Regions from separate parts of the Streptomyces sp. NBC_00354 genome, predicted to be linked through region 1. Evidence: predicted binding sites of a transcription regulator. Region 1 holds the regulator's gene; each other region holds the start of a gene.
What was found. Region 1 encodes HrcA, which represses chaperone genes, less so after heat shock. Its sites were predicted from a motif close to TTNGCACTCNGNNNNNCNGAGTGCNAA; they were not measured.
Positions count from the first base shown of each region.

Region 1 (2,264 bases):
GGAGCGGACCCGGCCGTCACCCGCGCACTCGGGGCACGGGGTCGGCACCACGGTGCCGAAGCCCTGGCACTGGGGGCAGGGGCGCGAGGTCATGACCTGGCCCAGGAAGGACCGGGTGACCTGCGACACCTCACCGCGACCACGGCACATGTCACACGTCTGCGCCGAGGTGCCGGGGGCGGCACCCTCACCGGAGCAGGTGGTGCAGACGACGGCCGTGTCGACCTGGATGTCCTTGGTCGTGCCGAAGGCGGCCTCGTCCAGCTCCAGGTCGAGGCGGATCATGGCGTCCTGGCCGCGGCGGGTCCGCGAGCGCGGTCCGCGCTGCGAGGCCTGGCCGAAGAAGGCGTCCATGATGTCGGAGAAGTTGCCGAAGCCGCCCGCTCCGAAGCCGCCCGCTCCGCCGCCGCCCGAGGAGGACAGCGGGTCGCCGCCGAGGTCGTAGACCTGCTTCTTCTGCGGGTCCGAGAGCACCTCGTAGGCCGCGTTGATCTCCTTGAAGCGCTCCTGCGTCTTCGGGTCCGGATTCACGTCCGGGTGGAGTTCGCGCGCGAGGCGGCGGAAGGCCTTCTTGATCTCGTCCTGCGATGCGTCGCGGCGCACGCCGAGAACGGCGTAGTAGTCCGTGGCCACTTACGACTCCGCCAGGATCTGTCCGACGTAACGTGCCACTGCGCGTACCGCTCCCATCGTTCCGGGGTAGTCCATGCGGGTCGGTCCGACCACGCCGAGTTTGGCGACTGCTTCGCCGCCCGAACCGTAGCCGACCGAGACGACGGACGTGGAGTTCAGTCCCTCGTAGGCATTCTCATGCCCGATCCGTACGGCCATTCCCGACTCGCTGGCCTCGCCGAGCAGCTTGAGGAGCACGACCTGCTCCTCCAGCGCCTCGAGCACCGGCCTGATCGTCAGGGGAAAATCGTGTCCGAAGCGCGTGAGATTGGCGGTTCCGCCGATCATCAGCCGCTCCTCGGCCTCCTCGACCAGCGTCTCCAGCAGGGTCGCGAGCACGGTCGACACCGTGCTGCGGTCATCCGGATCGAACGATTCCGGCAGGTCCTGCACGAGCTGCGGCACGTCCGTGAACCGGCGGCCGACGACCCGGCTGTTGAGCCGCGCCCGCAGATCGGCGAGCGAGGTCTCGCCGAACGGAGTCTGACAGTCCACGAGCCGCTGCTCGACCCGTCCTGTATCGGTGATCAGCACGAGCATGAGCCGGGCCGGAGCGAGCGACAGCAGCTCGACGTGCCGGACCGTGGACCGGGTCAGGCTCGGGTACTGGACGACGGCGACCTGCCGGGTGAGCTGCGCGAGCAGCCGAACCGTACGGCCTACCACGTCGTCGAGGTCGACGGCCCCGTCGAGGAAGTTCTGGATGGCCCGGCGCTCGGGCGTCGACAGCGGCTTGACCCCGGCCAGCTTGTCGACGAAGAGCCGGTAGCCCTTGTCCGTGGGGATCCGGCCGGCGCTGGTGTGGGGCTGCGCGATGTAGCCCTCGTCCTCCAGCACGGCCATGTCGTTGCGCACGGTGGCGGGCGAGACGCCGAGCCGGTGCCGCTCGGTGAGCGCCTTGGAGCCGACCGGCTCCTCCGTCCCGACGTAGTCCTGGACGATGGCGCGCAGCACTTCGAGTCTGCGTTCGCTGAGCATCGCGCACACCTCCAGCTCTGGTCCGTTGTCTTGGTCGTTGCTTGTCGACTGGCACTCTGATCGTTCGAGTGCCAGAGATCCCCCGCTCAGTGTACGGCCGGGTAGTAAGACCCTGGCAAGGGAGGCCGCCAGGGTAGCGTCGCGGCATGGACGTGCGTTGGGAAGAGGCGGGCTGGGAGCGGCTGACCGGGCGGACCGGACGGCGACGACTCCCGGTGTGGGACTGCACCGTGGGACTGGTGGTGGGGGACGAGTCGGTGCTCCTGATCGATCCGGGTTCGTGCGTACGCGAGGGCGCGCAGCTGCGGGCCGAGGCGGAGCTGCTGACGGGCCGGCGCGTGACGCACATCGCATTCACGCACGGACATTTCGATCACGTACTGGGCGTGTCCGCGTTCGCCGGGGCCGAGGTGTACGGGGCGGTCGGGCTGGACGCGGAGCTGTCGACCGGCCGGGAGGAGCTGCGCGCCGACGCGGTCCGGCAGGGGCTGGCGGAGGCGGAGGCCGCCGAGGCGGTGGACCGGCTGGTGGTGCCGAGGCACTCCGTGTCGGGCGAATGGACGCTGGAGCTGGGCGGGGTGCAGGTGCTGCTGGCCAACGTCGGGCCCGGGCAC
Region 1 covers NZ_CP107983.1:5,638,625-5,640,888, reverse strand. Annotated here, with positions in the region: gene dnaJ (molecular chaperone DnaJ) at 1-633, opposite strand, end outside; gene hrcA (heat-inducible transcriptional repressor HrcA) at 634-1,650, opposite strand; gene OHT74_RS25780 (MBL fold metallo-hydrolase) at 1,797-2,264, shown strand, end outside.

Region 2 (2,264 bases), 870 kb from region 1:
GGTCGAGCGAGGGTTGACATTGAGTCAATATGCAAGTGCGGTATGGGGCTTTGGCGAGATATGCCGGGTCCGAGTTGCCCGGCAATATGCCAAATTTTCACTCTATTTCAATGTATCCCCGTGTCCAGATTTCTCGTCGGATTGACCTGTTGCAGACAGCAGCGGTGCAGATACATTCAGCCCCGGTCGAGGCGTTCCGGCGCAAGTTCTGACCCGGGACCGCGAAGTGCGGTCCTGCGCAAGGGCCAGTAATAGGGGAGTTAGGCATGGCTCAGGGCACCGTCAAGTGGTTCAACGCGGAGAAGGGCTACGGCTTCATCGCGGTCGACGGTGGTGCGGATGTGTTCGTCCACTACAGCGCCATCCAGATGGACGGGTACCGCACCCTTGAAGAGGGTCAGCGGGTCGAGTTCGAGATCTCGCAGGGCCAGAAGGGTCCGCAGGCGGACATGGTCAAGCTCGCCGTCTAGCCCCGGCGCGATCGACCACCGACGCATACACATGAAGGGCCCGCATCCTTGAGGAGGGATGCGGGCCCTTCGTGCTGCCCCGTGCTGCCCCCCGTGCCGCCCCCGTGCCGCCCCGTGCTGCCCCCGTGCCGCCCCGTGCTGCCCCCGTGCCGCCCCTCGTGCCGGGGCCCGGCGTTCCCTCAAGCCGCTTGCACTCGAGGGGGTCGAGTGCTAATCATTGGCGTTAGCACTCTCGTGCCGAGAGTGCTACTACACAGGACCGGGTCGGTGAGGCCCGCAGGGTCCGGCGGGAAGGAACCGCCGGGCACGCAGGCCGTCCGTCGCGGGCGCGGGCGCGGTCCGGAGCAATCCAACCCTCCCCACGCGCCGGCGGCGCAGGGGGAACCCCAGTCCTGGAGGACCACTTCAGATGGCCAAGATCATTGCGTTCGACGAGGAGGCCCGGCGCGGTCTCGAGCGCGGGATGAACCAGCTCGCCGACGCCGTCAAGGTCACCCTTGGCCCCAAGGGTCGCAACGTCGTCCTTGAGAAGAAGTGGGGCGCCCCCACGATCACCAACGATGGTGTCTCCATCGCCAAGGAGATCGAGCTCGAGGACCCGTACGAGAAGATCGGCGCCGAGCTGGTCAAGGAAGTCGCCAAGAAGACGGACGACGTCGCCGGCGACGGTACGACCACCGCCACCGTTCTCGCCCAGGCGCTCGTCCGCGAGGGCCTGCGCAACGTGGCCGCCGGTGCGAACCCGATGGCCCTCAAGCGCGGCATCGAGAAGGCCGTCGAGGCCGTCTCCGCCGCCCTGCTCGACCAGGCCAAGGACGTGGAGACCAAGGAGCAGATCGCTTCGACCGCCTCCATCTCCGCCGCCGACACCCAGATCGGCGAGCTCATCGCCGAGGCCATGGACAAGGTCGGCAAGGAAGGCGTCATCACGGTCGAGGAGTCGCAGACCTTCGGTCTGGAGCTCGAGCTCACCGAGGGCATGCGCTTCGACAAGGGCTACATCTCGGCGTACTTCGCCACCGACATGGAGCGTATGGAGGCGTCCCTGGACGACCCGTACATCCTGATCGTCAACTCCAAGATCGGCAACGTGAAGGACCTCCTTCCGCTGCTCGAGAAGGTCATGCAGTCCGGCAAGCCGCTGCTGATCATCGCCGAGGACGTCGAGGGCGAGGCCCTGTCGACCCTGGTCGTCAACAAGATCCGCGGCACCTTCAAGTCCGTCGCCGTCAAGGCCCCGGGCTTCGGCGACCGCCGCAAGGCCATGCTCGGCGACATCGCCATCCTCACGGGCGGCACGGTCATCTCCGAGGAGGTCGGCCTCAAGCTCGAGAACGCGGGCCTGGACCTGCTCGGCCGCGCCCGCAAGGTCGTCATCTCCAAGGACGAGACCACGATCGTCGACGGCTCCGGTGACAGCGACCAGGTTCAGGGTCGCGTCAACCAGATCCGCGCCGAGATCGAGAACTCCGACTCGGACTACGACCGCGAGAAGCTCCAGGAGCGCCTCGCGAAGCTGGCCGGCGGCGTGGCCGTCATCAAGGCCGGCGCCGCGACCGAGGTGGAGCTCAAGGAGCGCAAGCACCGCATCGAGGACGCCGTCCGCAACGCGAAGGCTGCCGTCGAGGAGGGCATCGTCGCCGGTGGTGGCGTGGCCCTGCTCCAGGCCTCCGCGGTCTTCGAGAAGCTCGACCTGTCGGGTGACGAGGCGACCGGCGCCAACGCCGTGAAGCTCGCCCTGGAGGCCCCGCTCAAGCAGATCGCCGTCAACGGTGGTCTCGAGGGTGGCGTCGT
Region 2 covers NZ_CP107983.1:4,764,314-4,766,577, forward strand. Annotated here, with positions in the region: gene OHT74_RS21795 (cold-shock protein) at 267-470, shown strand; gene groL (chaperonin GroEL) at 880-2,264, shown strand, end outside.
Region 2: a site for HrcA is predicted at 694-720, ahead of groL (chaperonin GroEL). Genes of this name have one in related genera too.

Region 3 (2,264 bases), 2.1 Mb from region 1:
AGCTCCAGGCCGAAGGCGTTGGACTCCTCGACGGTGATGACACCGTCCTTGCCGACCTTGTCCATCGCCTCGGCGATGAGCTCGCCGACCTGCTGGTCCTGCGCGGAGAGCGCGGCCACGGCGGCGATGTCGGACTTGTCCTCGATCGGGCGGGCGGTCGCGAGGAGCTCCTCGGACACGGCCTTGACCGCGGCGTCGATGCCCTTCTTCAGGGCGGCCGGGGAGGCACCCGCGGCGACGTTGCGCAGACCCTCGCGGACCAGTGCCTGGGCCAGCACGGTGGCGGTGGTGGTGCCGTCACCCGCGATGTCGTTGGTCTTGGTCGCCACCTCCTTCACGAGCTGCGCGCCCAGGTTCTCGTACGGGTCGTCCAGCTCGACCTCGCGGGCGATGGTGACACCGTCGTTGGTGATGGTGGGGGCGCCGAACTTCTTGTCGATGACGACGTTGCGGCCCTTGGGGCCGATCGTCACCTTGACCGTGTCGGCAAGCTTGTTGACGCCGCGCTCGAGGGCGCGACGGGCGTCCTCGTCGAACTTCAGGATCTTCGCCATGGGAGCGGTTCAGCCCTCTCGAAAACTCGGGTTTAACGAACTGCGCCCCTTGCCGCCCGGCAATCAGCGGGGTGACCAGGGGCGCAGCTCAGCAATACAGGTGACGCGAAATACCGGTGCGTCTTACTTCTCGATGATCGCGAGCACGTCGCGAGCCGAGAGGACGAGGTACTCCTCGCCGCTGTACTTCACTTCGGTGCCGCCGTACTTGCTGTACAGCACGATGTCGCCGACGCTGACGTCCAGCGGGAGACGCTGGCCGTCCTCGAAGCGACCCGGGCCCACGGCGAGGACGACGCCCTCCTGGGGCTTCTCCTTCGCGGTGTCCGGGATGACCAGGCCGGAAGCCGTGGTCTGCTCGGCGTCGAGCGGCTGGACCACGATGCGGTCCTCGAGCGGCTTGATGGCAACCTTGGAGCTGGTGGTCGTCACGATCCGACCTCCCCCTTCGGAGATCTCACGGGGCTAACTGTCTGGGTGGCGACCAGGTGGATCCGTCGTCGCGGGTGCCGGACCTGCCCGTCGCCGTATTGGCACTCACCGGTGGCGAGTGCCAGGTGCGAGACTATTCCGGCGATTAGCACTCGGTCAAGCGGAGTGCCAACACGCTCCGCGAATCCAGCCCCGCCGGCGTTCGAGGCGCGGGGGTCCGGGGGCCGCCCCCGGCAGCGGCGCCGCACCGGCCGCGCCCGCCGTGCGCCCGCCGTGCCCCCGTCACGGGCACCGTGCAGCGGAGGGTGAGCGCGACCGGTATGTGACAGTTGTGGGCGTGCGCATTCTCGTGGTCGAAGACGAAGAAGGCCTCGCCGAGTCCCTGCGGCGCGGCCTCTCCGCCGACGGCCACTGGGTCGACATCGCCCACGACGGCCACCGCGGCCTGGACCTCGCCCGCACCGGCTCGTACGACGCCGTCCTGCTCGACCTGATGCTGCCCGGCCTCAGCGGCTACGAGATCTGCTCCCGCATACGGGCCGACGGCGACCCCACGCCCGTGCTCATGCTGACCGCCAAGGACGGCGAGTACGACGAGGCCGAAGGCCTCGACTCCGGCGCCGACGACTACCTCACCAAGCCGTTCTCGTTCGTGGTCCTGGCCGCCCGCCTGCGCGCCCTCGCCCGCCGGGCGACCGCTGCAACAGCCGCCGCCGGGGCCGCCGGAGGCGCCGGCACGCTCCAGGCCGGCGACCTCGTCCTCGATCCCGCCGGCCGCCGCTGCCGCCGCGGTACGCACGACATCGAGCTCACCGCCCGCGAGCTCGGCGTGCTCGCCTGCCTGATGGAGCGGCCCGGCACGGCCGTTGCCAAGCAGGACATCCTGGACCAGGTCTGGGACACCCCGCACACCATCGACCCGAACATCGTCGAGGTGTACGGTCTCCTCGCTGCGCAAGAAGATCGACGCCCCCTTCGGCCGCCGCTCGATCCGCACCGTCCACGGCACCGGCTACCGGATGGCCCCGGACGGTGGCTAGGACGGCTCGTTCGGAAACGGCTGGATCGGCCCGATCACAAGGCCGGGGAAAGGGTCCGGGCAGTGGGGGCCGGCCCGGCGTGATCCGCAAGACCGGTCCCGGGCCGCTCCGGCGGCGCGCGGCCGTGGCCGCCGCCCTCGCGATGACCGCGGTCCTGGGCGTCGGCGGGCTGTGGCTGTACACGCTGCTGCGGACCAACCTCCTCGACAACACCACCAACCGGACCGAGCTGGCCGCG
Region 3 covers NZ_CP107983.1:3,510,405-3,512,668, forward strand. Annotated here, with positions in the region: gene groL (chaperonin GroEL) at 1-554, opposite strand, end outside; gene groES (co-chaperone GroES) at 678-986, opposite strand; partial or broken gene OHT74_RS15545 (response regulator transcription factor) at 1,324-2,026, shown strand; gene OHT74_RS15550 (sensor histidine kinase) at 2,106-2,264, shown strand, end outside.
Region 3: a site for HrcA is predicted at 1,132-1,158, ahead of groES (co-chaperone GroES). Genes of this name have one in related genera too.